Regions from separate parts of the Kosakonia sp. N21 genome, predicted to be linked through region 4. Evidence: predicted binding sites of a transcription regulator. Region 4 holds the regulator's gene; each other region holds the start of a gene.

Region 1 (3,299 bases), on a different contig from region 4:
TCGATGCAATGGTGATGAATAAGCCTGAGTTTATGGGCGGGGTAATTCAGAGCAAAGTGGATCAGCAGACGGGAGAAGTGGTTGATCAAAGCACGCGTGATCACCTGAGCGGGCAGCTTACCGCTTTTGGAGAGTACATCCAGCGCGTTAAGCGGTAACCGGTTTTCCCTCTCCCTTACCGGGAGAGGGAAATGCAGATTAATGCGCGTCGATAAAGACGATTTTCAGCAAGAACAGCAGTGCGACCACAATGACGCACGGGCTGAGATCGCGCAGGCGCCCCGTCCCGATTTTCATCACGCAGTAAGAGATAAAGCCCAGCGCGATACCTTCGGTAATGGAGAAGCTGAACGGCATCATCACCGCAGTGATAAACGCTGGCACAGCTTCTGTCAGGTCTTCCCACTTCACACGCGCAAGGCTGGATGTCATCAGCACACCTACGTAGATCAGCGCACCCGCAGCAGCGTAGCCAGGTACCATTCCCGCCAGCGGCGACAGGAAGATAACCAGCAGGAACAACAAGCCCACCACAACGGCCGTCAGACCGGTGCGACCACCGACGGACACGCCGGAAGAAGACTCAATATACGCCGTAACAGAAGACGTTCCGATAAAGGCCCCGGTAACGGACGAGATACTGTCAACGTACAGCGCCTGTTTCATGCGCGGAAACTTACCGTTTTCATCCACCAGCCCGGCTTTGTCGGTAACGCCAATCAGCGTACCGGAGGAGTCGAACAGGTTCACCAGCATAAACGAGAAGATCACGCCAGCCAGACCAATATTAAACGAACCGGCCAAATCCACGTTACCGACTACGGTGGCCACGCTCGGCGGTGCGGAAACAATACCGTGATACTGCACATCACCCAGCAACCAGCCCAGCAGTGTGGTCACCACAATAGAAACCAGTACTGCGGCGTGAATGTTACGGGATGCCAGAATCGCAATGATGAAGAAACCGAGGACACCCAGCAGAACGCTGTGGGAAGTCAGGTTGCCGATGCTCACCAGCGTTTCTTTGTTCGCGACGATGACGCCGGCGTTTTTCAGGCCCATCATGCCAATAAACAAACCGATGCCGCTGGTGATCCCCACACGCAGGCTCACCGGAATATTGGCAATCATCCAGTAACGGACGCGGAAAATGGTCAGCAGCAACAGACCAACCGCACCCCAGAAAATAGCACCCATACCGATTTGCCAGGACAATCCCATGGCGCCAACCACCACAAACGCGAAGAAGGCGTTCAGGCCCATTGCCGGTGCCAGAGCAACCGGCAGGTTGGCAACCAGCCCCATCAGGATGCTACCAAATGCAGCAATCAGACAGGTGGTAACGAATACTGCGCTGGTGTCCATCCCGGCGACGCCCAAAATCTGCGGGTTAACAAAGACGATATACACCATCGTCAAAAACGTTGTGAAACCGGCGATCACTTCGGTGCGTGCCGATGTGCCGTGTTCGCGCAGTTTAAACACGCGGTCAAGCAACCCCTGGCCCGATGCCTGGGTAGTGTGTTGTTGGCTCATTATCAATTTCCGGAATAGGAGGGAAAATTCGTCGCTATCCTATACCAAAATGAGACAATGTTGACGGTTATCACACACTTTTTTTCATTGAATTTGCTTATACGGCAACGATTGCGTCCCGCTATCTGCGTTAAGTAAACGTTAAACTTGCAATAAAACAGGAAACGGCATGTCCCACATTGAAGCGGTATTTTTCGACTGTGACGGCACCCTGGTCGACAGTGAAGTAATTTGCTCGCGCGCTTATGTGCATATGTTTAAAGAATTTGGCATCACGCTGGCGTTGGAAGAGGTCTTTAAGCGCTTTAAAGGCATGAAGCTGTACGAAATTATTGATGTCATCAGCGCTGAATATGGCGTGGCGCTGGCGAAAACCGCGCTGGAACCGGTGTATCGTGATGAGGTCGCGCGTCTGTTTGACGCCGAACTGGAAGTGATTGCCGGAGCGGGCGCGCTGCTGGATGCGGTTAGCGTGCCGATGTGCGTGGTCTCCAATGGCCCGGTCAGCAAAATGCAGCACTCGTTAGGCAAACTGGGCCTGCTACATCACTTTCCGGACACGCTGTTCAGCGGTTATGACATCCAGCGCTGGAAGCCCGATCCGGCGTTAATGTACCATGCGGCAAAAGCGCTGAATGTTAATCCGGTAAACTGTATTCTGGTGGACGACTCCACTGCCGGAGCACAATCAGGTATTGCGGCGGGTATGGAAGTATTTTACTTCTGTGCCGATCCGCATAACCAACCCATCGATCACCCGAAAGTGACTACGTTCACTGACTTAGCGCAGTTGCCAGAGCTGTGGCGCGCACGCGGGTGGCATGTTACGCGTTAACCCAAACCACTAAACAGGACGTTTTTATGGCACAGGCAACCCGACCGCATCCGGTCTTTAAATACCACCCACATCCCCTGGACACCGGGGTGTTTTCTGATGACAAAACGGTCACCTGCGCCTGCTGTCAGCAGCCGACCGGGATTTATTACACCAATCCGTTCTACACCACCGAAGAGATCGATTACCTTTGCCCGTGGTGCATTGCGGATGGCGCAGCCGCACAAAAGTTTGGCGGCAGTTTTCAGGACGAATCCAGTGTTGATGGCGTTGAAGCGGAGTACGACAACGACGGCGAATTCACCGGTTTCAAAAATCCCTGGCCGGAAGAGCGTCTCGTTGAACTGACGGAACGCACGCCGGGTTACTGCGGCTGGCAACAGGAGTACTGGCTGGCGCACTGCAACGACTTCTGCGCTTTTGTGGGTTACGTCGGCTGGAAAGAAATTGCCGATAAACTCGACCAGTTTGCCGACCTGAAAGCCGACTGCAATGCGTTTGGCATGGACTACGAGAAACTGCCTGAATACCTTCTCGATGGCGGTGACTGCCAGGGTTACCTCTTCCGCTGCCTGCATTGCGGAAAACTACGCCTGTGGGCGGATTTCTCCTGACTGAGTGCCTGAGGAGCATATGATGCCTGAGTTACTTGCGCGCTACCAGGGCGCGCTTCTCGGCCTGGCGGCCGGGGATGCCGTGGGCACCACCGTTGAATTTAGCCCGAAAGATAGTTTTCCCCCGGTAACGGATATGGTGGGCGGCGGCCCGTTTCACTTACAGGCCGGGCAGTGGACAGATGATACGTCCATGGCCCTGTGCCTGGCGGAAAGCCTGACGACCTGCCGGGGTTTTGATGCCAGAGATCAGATGAACCGTTATCTCAACTGGTGGAAGTGGGGCTATTTCAGTTCCACAGGCCACTGTTTTG
Region 2 (3,299 bases), on a different contig from region 4:
GATGTTCTGGCGGACATGGCAAGGGGAAAACGCCCGACGCGCGGGGCATCACCACCACGATCATCATGACGATCATCATCATCATCATGACGACCACGCTCCTCAGCCGCGTGGGTTAATCTTTCAGCCACAACTGTCTGCGGTGCGTGCACAGCCAACGATCCTCGCCATGCGAAGCGCAGCAAAACAGGAAGAGGAGTACCAGGATGCGCATGAACGGGCGCACGCCCGGGATATTGAGCGTCGTTTCAACGGTGGAGAAGTCACCAACGGACAGATTCTGCTGTTCGGCCTGACCGGAGGTTTGATCCCGTGCCCGGCGGCCATCACCATTCTGCTTATCTGTATTCAGCTTAAAGCGCTGACGTTAGGCGCCACGATGGTGGTCTGTTTCAGTATTGGCCTGGCATTGACGCTGGTCGCCGTCGGCGTGGGCGCGGCAGTCAGCGTACAGCAGGCGGCAAAACGCTGGTCCGGCTTTAATACGCTGGCGCGTAAAGCCCCCTACTTTTCCAGTGCATTGATCGCAGCCGTAGGGATTTATATGGGCATCCACGGTTACGCCGGGCTGCAATAAGACGTAAAAAAGCCCCTTTCGGGGCTTTCGTTTGACTCAACTGAAACTTATGCGTAAACCGGGAAGCGAGCGCAGATATCCAGCACTTTCTGTTTGGTGCGTTCAATCACCGCTTCGTCATTGATGCTATCCAGCACGTCGCACATCCAGCCAGCCAGCTCTTTCACTTCCGCTTCTTTGAAGCCGCGACGGGTTACCGCCGGGCTACCGATACGGATACCGGAGGTGACAAACGGGCTTTTAGGATCGTTCGGTACGCTGTTTTTGTTAACGGTGATGTTAGCGCGGCCCAGCGCGGCATCCGCTTCTTTACCGGTCAGGTTTTTATCCACCAGATCCAGCAGGAACAGGTGATTATCCGTACCGCCGGACACCACTTTGTAACCCCGGCTCAGGAACACTTCCACCATCGCTTTGGCGTTTTTCGCGACCTGCTGCTGGTAGGTTTTGAACTCCGGCTCCATCGCTTCTTTCAGCGCCACCGCTTTACCGGCAATCACGTGCATCAGCGGGCCGCCCTGGCCGCCAGGGAACACAGCAGAGTTCAGTTTTTTGTACAGCTCTTCGCTGCCGCCTTTCGCCAGGATCAAACCACCGCGCGGGCCAGCCAGCGTTTTGTGGGTCGTGGTGGTCACCACGTGCGCATGCGGAACCGGGTTCGGGTAAACGCCTGCGGCAACCAGACCAGCGACGTGCGCCATATCCACAAACAGGTATGCACCGATGCTGTCAGCGATTTCACGCATTTTTGCCCAGTCAACCACGCCGGAATAAGCCGAGAAACCACCGATGATCATTTTCGGTTTGTGTTTCTGCGCCTGCGCGTTCAGGTCGTTGTAATCAATATGACCGGTTTCATCGATGCCGTAAGGCACGATGTTATACAGTTTACCGGAGAAGTTAACCGGGGAACCGTGAGTCAGGTGACCACCGTGCGCCAGGTTCATACCCAGTACGGTATCGCCCGGCTCCAGCAGAGAGGTGTACACCGCGAAGTTCGCCTGTGAACCTGAATGCGGCTGGACGTTGGCATAATCAGCGCCGAACAGCTCTTTTGCACGGTCGATCGCCAGTTGCTCAACGATGTCGACATATTCACAACCGCCGTAGTAGCGTTTACCCGGGTAACCTTCGGCGTATTTGTTCGTCAGCTGAGAACCCTGAGCCTGCATTACACGCGGGCTGGTGTAGTTTTCGGAGGCGATCAGTTCAATGTGTTCTTCCTGACGTACTTTTTCCTGCTCCATAGCCTGCCACAGTTCGGCATCATAATCGGCAATGTTCATTTCACGCTTTAACATCCGCATCTCCTGACTCAGCTAACAAAAACAACTCTAAATGAGGGCCCAATTTGGGGAACGGCTCACAGTATAACTGATTAATATCCTGATAACAGGTCTTGACAAAGGTTTTTACGCAAACGATTGGCTCCGCGCCAGGCAAGGGTTTGAGCGATAACGGACTTCACCATTTAAGCGGATTTCTTTTCAGGTTTGTGATGCAACTTATTCACGATGCAAATCCCTTTACATGGCCCGCTCTTTACAAGGCTGTGCGCTGCGCTATAAGATGCATTTAAAATACAACTTTAAATAGTCATCGCTAAAGGAAGCCATAATGCTCGACGCTCAAACCATCGCTACGGTCAAAGCCACCCTTCCCCTGCTGGCCGCCACCGGACCTAAACTCACCGCACATTTTTACGACCGGATGTTCAGCCACAACCCGGAACTGAAAGAGATCTTTAATATGAGTAATCAGCGCAATGGCGACCAGCGTGAAGCGCTGTTCAACGCGATTGCCGCTTATGCCAGCAATATCGATAACCTCGCGGCATTGCTGCCCGCTGTCGAAAAGATCGCGCAGAAACACACCAGTTTTCAGATCCAGCCGGAGCAGTACAACATTGTCGGCGAGCACCTGCTGGCAACGCTGGATGAAATGTTCAGCCCGGGACAAGAGGTACTGGATGCCTGGGGTAAAGCCTATGGTGTACTGGCTGGGGTGTTTATTCATCGCGAAGCGCAGATTTACCATGAGCACGCGGAAAAACAGGGCGGTTGGCAAGGAACACGCGCGTTCCGCTTGCTGGAGAAAACCCCGCAGAGCGCATTAATCACCAGTTTTGAATTCGCACCGGTAGACGATCAGCCGGTCGCGGCTTACCAGCCGGGGCAATATCTTGGCATCTGGCTGAAGCCGGAAGGTTTTGCTCATCAGGAAATCCGTCAGTACTCACTGACCCGCCAGCCGAACGGGAAGAGCTACCGCATTGCCGTGAAACGCGAAAGCGGCGGGCAGGTTTCAGAGTGGCTGCATGATAAAGCCCAACCGGGTGATGTGGTGCACCTGGCCGCGCCAGCGGGGGATTTCTTTATGGATGTGTCTGCTGAGACCCCGGTCACGTTGATCTCCGCAGGTGTAGGGCAAACCCCGATGCTGGCAATGCTGAACAGTCTTGCCGCCTCTCAACACAGCGCACAGGTAAACTGGTTCCATGCCGCCGACAATGGCCTGGTTCACGCTTTCGCCGATGAAGTCAGCAAACTGGGATCATCACTGGATCGCTTCTGTCAGCATGTCTGGTATCGCCAACCGGAAGCGGCAGATCGGAGTGCGGGTCGTTTTAACAGCGAAGGTTTAATGGATTTAACGCAACTGGAAGGGAAATTCAGCGACCCGATGATGCAGTTTTACCTCTGCGGACCGGTTGGATTTATGC
Region 3 (3,299 bases), on a different contig from region 4:
CTTTACAGGCCTGTGCGCCTGAGTAGTCGAACTCACACGCCTGGCCGATAACAATCGGACCTGCGCCAAGGATCAGGATGCTTTTTATGTCTGTACGTTTTGGCATGGCTCTTGTTCTCCTGATTATTTGGCGGTGTTGCGGTATTGCTCAATTAACTCGATAAAATGGTCGAACAGCGGCGCGGCATCGTGCGGCCCCGGGCTTGCTTCCGGATGCCCCTGGAAACTGAATGCCGGTTTGTCGGTGCGATGAATCCCCTGCAGCGTGCCATCGAACAGCGACTTATGCGTGACGCGCAGGTTAGCAGGCATGGAGGCTTCATCGACGGCAAAACCGTGGTTCTGCGCGGTAATCATCACCGTGTTGTTATCGATATCTTTTACCGGATGGTTACCGCCGTGGTGACCAAATTTCATTTTCACGGTTTTCGCACCGCTCGCCAGCGCCAGCAACTGATGGCCGAGACAGATGCCGAACACCGGAATCTCCGTTTCAAGGAACGTTTTAATCGCGTCGATAGCGTAGTCACACGGTGCCGGGTCGCCAGGACCGTTAGACAGGAAAACACCATCCGGATTGAGTTTCAGGACATCTGCGGCAGGCGTTTTCGCCGGTACCACCGTCAGGCGGCAGCCTCTGTCCACCAGCATGCGCAGAATGTTGCGTTTCGCGCCGTAGTCGTAAGCCACAACATGGAACGGCAGCTCACTCTCTTTCTTTGCCTGCGGCAGGTCGCCCGCCAGTGTCCAGCTGCCCTGTGTCCAGCTGTAGGTTTCTGCGGTGGTCACTTCTTTCGCCAGATCCATACCGTTCAGGCCCGGGAAGGCTTTCGCTTTCTCCAGCGCCACAGCGGCATCGACATTGTCGCCTGCGATAATGCAGCCGTTTTGCGCACCTTTTTCGCGCAGCAAACGGGTCAGCTTACGGGTATCGATATCAGCAATCGCCACGATGTTATGGCGCTTCAGGTAAGAAGAGAGATCTTCGGTATTGCGGAAGTTACTGGCAATCAGCGGCAGGTCACGAATGACGAGGCCTTGCGCATGTACCTGAGAGGATTCTTCGTCAGCGGAATTGGTGCCGACATTGCCGATATGGGGATAAGTAAGAGTGACGATTTGGCGGGAATAGGAAGGATCAGTGAGGATTTCTTGATAACCGGTCATTGAAGTATTGAAAACGACTTCCCCAACCGCCGTGCCCGTTGCCCCTATGGCCCGACCGTGAAACTGGGTTCCGTCTTCCAGAACCAATAGCGCTGACTTAATCAAAACATCCTCCAGAGAATATTCACTCACTTTATTTGCATATTAATTCAAATACAGATGATGAATCAATGCAAATTTGCTGGCCGTGGATTTTTGGCAAACGGCGGCATTCTGGAGAGATGTCGGTTAAAAGTCAACTTATCTCGCATATTTTTCTTGTTCTTTTACGCCACTGCCTTTGTTTGCTGGGTTTAACAGATAAAAAGATCAAATAAACTGCCCAGGAAAACGCTTGCGCGGTTAGAAAATTGCTTACGGGTTGCACCATAAGATAAAAAGTGGACCAGATGGTCAAAATTTACAATTCTGAAACAGAAAATATGAGGAAGAGTGATAATTTTAGATGATTCTGGATAAAATCACCTTGAAAGAGAGAAAATAAAAGGGCAATAAAATATTGCCCTTTGCAATCAACTCACTACGACTGCAACAACCACATCACGATGGGTAATAAACTTACAAATTATTGAGATCAAGCACATCCCGCATATCAAAAAGGCCCTTATTTTTTCCTTTCAGCCACGAAGCGGAGCGAACTGCGCCGTTAGCGAAGGTCATGCGGCTTGACGCTTTATGCGTAATCTCAACACGTTCGCCAATATCGGCGAACATCGCTGTATGTTCGCCGACGATGTCCCCTGCACGTACGGTCGCAAAACCAATTGTGCCCGGAACGCGCTCACCCGTGTGGCCTTCACGCGCATACACGGCGCACTCTTTTAAATCTTTATTCAGTGCCTGGGCAATCGCTTCGCCCATTGCCAGCGCGGTACCCGACGGAGCATCGACTTTATATCGATGATGCGCTTCAACGATTTCGATATCGGTGTAGTCGCCCATCACTTTTGCCGCTTTCTCCAGCAGCTTCAGCATGACGTTTACGCCTACGCTGAAATTCGCGGCAAAAACAATCCCTATCTCCTGCGCGGCATCAGCAATCGCCTGTTTGCCTGCATCATCAAACCCGGTGGTGCCAATGACCATACCTTTGCCATGCTGACGGCAGAAAGCCAGATGGTTCAGCGTTCCTTCCGGGCGAGTAAAGTCGATAAACACATCAAAATGATCTTTTACCGCCTCAAGGCTGCTCTGCACGGCTACGCCTGTTTTCGCCACACCGGCCAGTTCGCCAGCGTCGCTGCCTAACAGGGACGATCCCTCGCGCTCCAGCGCAGCGCCAAGCTCCACGCCTTCCATTCCCAGTGCCGCCTGAATCAGCTGACGGCCCATACGCCCGCCAGCGCCCGCGATGGCTACGCGGATTGGTGCATCATGCATAGTTGTACTCTTTTGTTAAAAAAATGCGTGAGAATCGTTTCCAGATTAACCAGCCCGCGACGGAGCCACCAGCCGAAAACGCCGATAATTAGAAATTAATGATATACAGCCAGAAATATCAGTAAAAGGCATGATACGACGAAGCAGACTCAGACGTTATGGCTTATTGCACCGTGTAACTGACGATAAGCTGACCTTTTTTCATTTTGACGCTACCGATCACTACCGAACCCAGTTCAGCCAGCGAAGAGACATGCGTACCGCCGCAACCATAGGCCGGGAGATCGCCAAAGCGCACCTTGCGACGCCCATCCTCAAAGGCAATATGACGGGGCAATGCCGCAGACTGCCAACCCGCAATGAGTGCATCCAGCATTGGGATCTCCGGTTCGCGGGCATTCTCCCCGGCAGCGAAGGTGATGCGCCCTTCCCCCGGCCAATGGTGCGCTTTTACCGGCCGCCAGCCATACTGCTCTCCGGCATAACCCATCACATGCCCGGCGGAATGCAGACGCGCATGCAGTGCACGACACACAGCATCGACTTGTAGTCTGACCTCATTTGCCGCCAAAGGCTGCGCCAGAATATGCACAACATCGTCGCCTTGTTGCAAAACAGACTCAACCGGGATCCCGGCGATCCATCCCTTATCAGCGGGCTGACCGCCGCCCTGTGGATGAAAAACCGTTTTATCGAGCACAATCGCATAGCGCCCATCGGCCTGTTGATCGCAGCGTAGCACCAGTGCGGTG
Region 4 (3,299 bases):
AGCGTAGGCGCTAATCAGCATCCCCGCCGCCGGGATAGAAACGTCAACGCCGCGGGCAATCACCGGCAGTAATCCCATTGGGGAGAACTCGGTCGTACCGATGCCAAAGGCGCCAATCGCCAGGGCGAGCAAAGGGAAATTCATTTTCATAAACTGACTCCGGAAAAGCCGTGTCGCTTCGGGACACTGTCGCAGAAGTCAAAAGTATGACATCAATCACAAAAAACTGCCGTTAGCGGAATGACAAAAGAGTATTGCAGAATTGATAACAATGCGGGGAAACGAAAACGGAGGGAGAAACCGGTTCCCCCTCGCGCGGGATCAATGCAGTGCAGCGGTCAGGGCGCCGAAAACGATCAGGCTCAGCACGATGACGGTAGTGAACAGTGAATACTTCAGGTCGGTGCTCATCAATTTTCTCCGTTTTAATTTCCACACAAAAAGTGAGATAGCGCATTTTTGCACAAATAAACGTAAAAATCTTGCAGGAATTAGCACGTCAGACGTTTTATCACTTCCCCTTTTGCTCAAGATCAGACAAAATTCGACGCTAAATTTATTAGCGTACCGGCCATTGACTCCCCTCCTGACGTCCAGTGTCTTTTTCCCGGCGTACCGCACCCCCGATCATGGGTACAGGGTGATTGAAGGCAAACGTTTACCTTATGTATTATCAGGAGCTTGAGATATGGTCTGGAGTGACATCTGATGGCAACGATCAAAGACGTAGCGAAGCGAGCAAACGTTTCCACCACAACCGTATCACATGTAATTAACAAGACACGTTTTGTCGCCGAAGAGACGCGCAATGCCGTGTGGGCGGCGATCAAAGAGCTGCATTATTCACCGAGCGCCGTGGCGCGCAGCCTGAAGGTGAATCACACCAAATCGATTGGCCTGCTGGCCACCAGCAGCGAAGCAGCCTATTTTGCCGAAATCATTGAGGCTGTTGAGAAGAAATGCTTCCAGAAAGGCTATACCCTGATCCTCGGTAATGCCTGGAATAACCTGGAAAAACAGCGCGCTTATTTGTCGATGATGGCGCAAAAGCGCGTAGATGGCCTGCTGGTCATGTGTTCCGAGTATCCGGAATCCTTACTGAGCATGCTGGAAGAGTATCGCCATATCCCGATGGTCGTTATGGACTGGGGCGAAGCCAAAGCCGACTTTACCGATACGGTGATTGATAACGCCTTTGAAGGCGGTTATATGGCCGGGCGTTATCTGATCGAACGCGGTCACCGCGATATCGGTGTGATCCCGGGTCCGCTTGAGCGCAACACCGGTGCGGGTCGTCTTGCCGGTTTTATGAAAGCAATGGAAGAAGCCACCATTTCCGTACCGGAAAACTGGATCGTTCAGGGCGACTTTGAACCCGAATCCGGTTATCGCGCCATGCAGCAGATCCTTGCGCAGACGCATCGCCCGACGGCCGTCTTCTGCGGCGGCGATATTATGGCCATGGGTGCGCTGTGCGCTGCGGACGAAATGGGATTGCGCGTCCCGCAGGATATTTCGGTGATCGGTTATGACAACGTGCGTAACTCCCGCTTCTTCACGCCATCACTGACCACAATACACCAGCCGAAAGATTCGCTGGGTGAAACCGCATTTACCATGCTGCTTGACCGTATTGTGAATAAGCGCGAAGAGTCGCAATCCATCGAAGTGCATCCGCGCCTGATCGAGCGCCGCTCGGTCGCCGATGGTCCGTTCCGCGATTACCGCCGTTAATCCCCTTTTGCGGGAGCCCTTATTCCGGCTCCCGCAGCCATTCCCGATTCAGCGTTTCACTGTCCCCCAGGTACTCAAGAAGCCAGTTCAGTGCAGGTGATGCCTCGTTCTGCTGCCACGTCAGGCAACAAGCGGCATCCGGGAAGGGATTTTCCAGTTCCAGCGCCACCCACTCCCCACGATCGAGCCAGGGTCTGGCAAAATGCGCCGGGACCATTCCCACGCATAACCCTGCTGACAGACAGGCTTCGGATGATTTCCAGTCCGGCACCATCACCCGTTTCTGATTATCCAGTAGCCAGGTAATACGCTTCGGTAACGAGCGCGACGTATCTTCCTGTATCAGCGAAGGCCAGTTACGTAACGTCTCATCGCTTAACGGGCCAGGTAGCGCCGCCAGCGGGTGTCGGCGAGAAACCACACATTTCCAGCTCAGCATACCCATATCGCGAAAAGCATAGCGCCCGCCGACAGGAATGGCTTGCGTTGCGCCAATAGCCAGTTCAACACGCCCGTCGGCCAGCGCATCCCAGACGCCGTTAAACACTTCCTGGTAAACCTGTAGCTCCACATCGCTAAAGTGACGATAAAAATCGACGATCAACTGCCGCGTGCGTTCGGGCCTGACAATGTTGTCCACCGCAATCGCCAGTTGCCCGCGCCAGCCATTGGCAATCTGCTGGCACTGTTGGCGGGTGACCTGCATTTTTTTGATAACAGAACGTCCTTCTTTCAAAAACCAGACGCCAGCGGGAGTTAACTCCACATCGCGGTGACGTCGTTCAAACAGCGGAACCGCCAGCCACTCTTCCAGTTGCCTTACGGTATAGCTGACGGCAGAAGGAACACGGTGCAACTCCTGAGCTGCACCGCTAAAACTGCCGTTACGTGCGACAGCATCTACCACTTCCAGCGAATATTCTGACCACATAATCTGCCTGCAAAAAATTTGAAACCACTGCGCAAATATTAGCGTTTCACAAGGAGGAATGCACTCCTTACACTCGACAACCCTGATAACCTGCACAAAGAAGAGATACCACAATGCAACCTGGCAAAGGATTTTTAGTCTGGCTCGCGGGATTAAGCGTGCTGGGCTTTTTAGCCACCGACATGTACCTGCCCGCTTTCAGCGCCATTCAGCAAGATTTAGAGACCTCCTCCGCGGTGGTCAGCGCCACATTGAGCCTGTTTCTGGCCGGGTTTGCCGTTGCACAACTGCTGTGGGGACCGTTATCGGATCGCTATGGACGCAAACCGATTTTGTTAACCGGTCTGGGGATTTTCGCCGTTGGCTGTCTGGGAACATTATGGGTGCGGGACGCCACGCTGTTACTGGTGCTGCGTTTTGTACAGGCTGTAGGGGTCTGTGCTGCAACCGTAAGCTGGCAGGCGCTGGTCACGGATTATTACCCGTCACACCGCGTTAACCGCATTTTCGCCACCATTATGCCGCTGGTCGGGCTGACACCCGCACTGGCCCCCCTGCTCGGCGCGTGGATCCTTGCGCATCTCAGTTGGCAGGCAATCTTTGCCACGCTGCTGGTGATTACGTTGGTGTTGAT

The links. The regulator PurR, encoded in region 4, represses purine synthesis genes. The targets are predictions, from matches to a motif close to CANGCAAACGTTTGCNTG.
Region 1: a site for PurR is predicted at 1,637-1,654, ahead of ACQ3G7_RS20620 (NCS2 family permease). Genes of this name have one in related genera too.
Region 2: a site for PurR is predicted at 1,991-2,008, ahead of glyA (serine hydroxymethyltransferase). Genes of this name have one in related genera too.
Region 3: a site for PurR is predicted at 1,491-1,508, ahead of carA (glutamine-hydrolyzing carbamoyl-phosphate synthase small subunit). Genes of this name have one in related genera too.

What each region holds. Positions count from the first base shown of each region.
Region 1 covers NZ_JBOBHR010000010.1:41,140-44,438, reverse strand. The annotation lists gene ACQ3G7_RS20625 (NADPH-dependent FMN reductase) at 1-158, shown strand, start outside; gene ACQ3G7_RS20620 (NCS2 family permease) at 199-1,536, opposite strand; gene yieH (6-phosphogluconate phosphatase) at 1,706-2,371, shown strand; gene cbrC (PF03691 family colicin E2 tolerance protein CbrC) at 2,398-2,985, shown strand; gene ACQ3G7_RS20605 (ADP-ribosylglycohydrolase family protein) at 3,008-3,299, shown strand, end outside.
Region 2 covers NZ_JBOBHR010000001.1:37,836-41,134, reverse strand. The annotation lists gene ACQ3G7_RS00185 (nickel/cobalt efflux protein RcnA) at 1-577, shown strand, start outside; gene glyA (serine hydroxymethyltransferase) at 625-1,878, opposite strand; gene hmpA (NO-inducible flavohemoprotein) at 2,192-3,299, shown strand, end outside.
Region 3 covers NZ_JBOBHR010000003.1:489,879-493,177, reverse strand. The annotation lists gene carB (carbamoyl-phosphate synthase large subunit) at 1-106, opposite strand, end outside; gene carA (glutamine-hydrolyzing carbamoyl-phosphate synthase small subunit) at 124-1,272, opposite strand; gene dapB (4-hydroxy-tetrahydrodipicolinate reductase) at 1,726-2,547, opposite strand; gene ACQ3G7_RS09510 (alanyl-tRNA editing protein) at 2,711-3,299, opposite strand, start outside.
Region 4 covers NZ_JBOBHR010000005.1:221,182-224,480, forward strand. The annotation lists gene ACQ3G7_RS14135 (MFS transporter) at 1-150, opposite strand, end outside; gene cydH (cytochrome bd-I oxidase subunit CydH) at 322-411, opposite strand; gene purR (HTH-type transcriptional repressor PurR) at 709-1,734, shown strand; partial or broken gene punR (DNA-binding transcriptional activator PunR) at 1,731-2,665, opposite strand; gene punC (purine nucleoside transporter PunC) at 2,779-3,299, shown strand, end outside.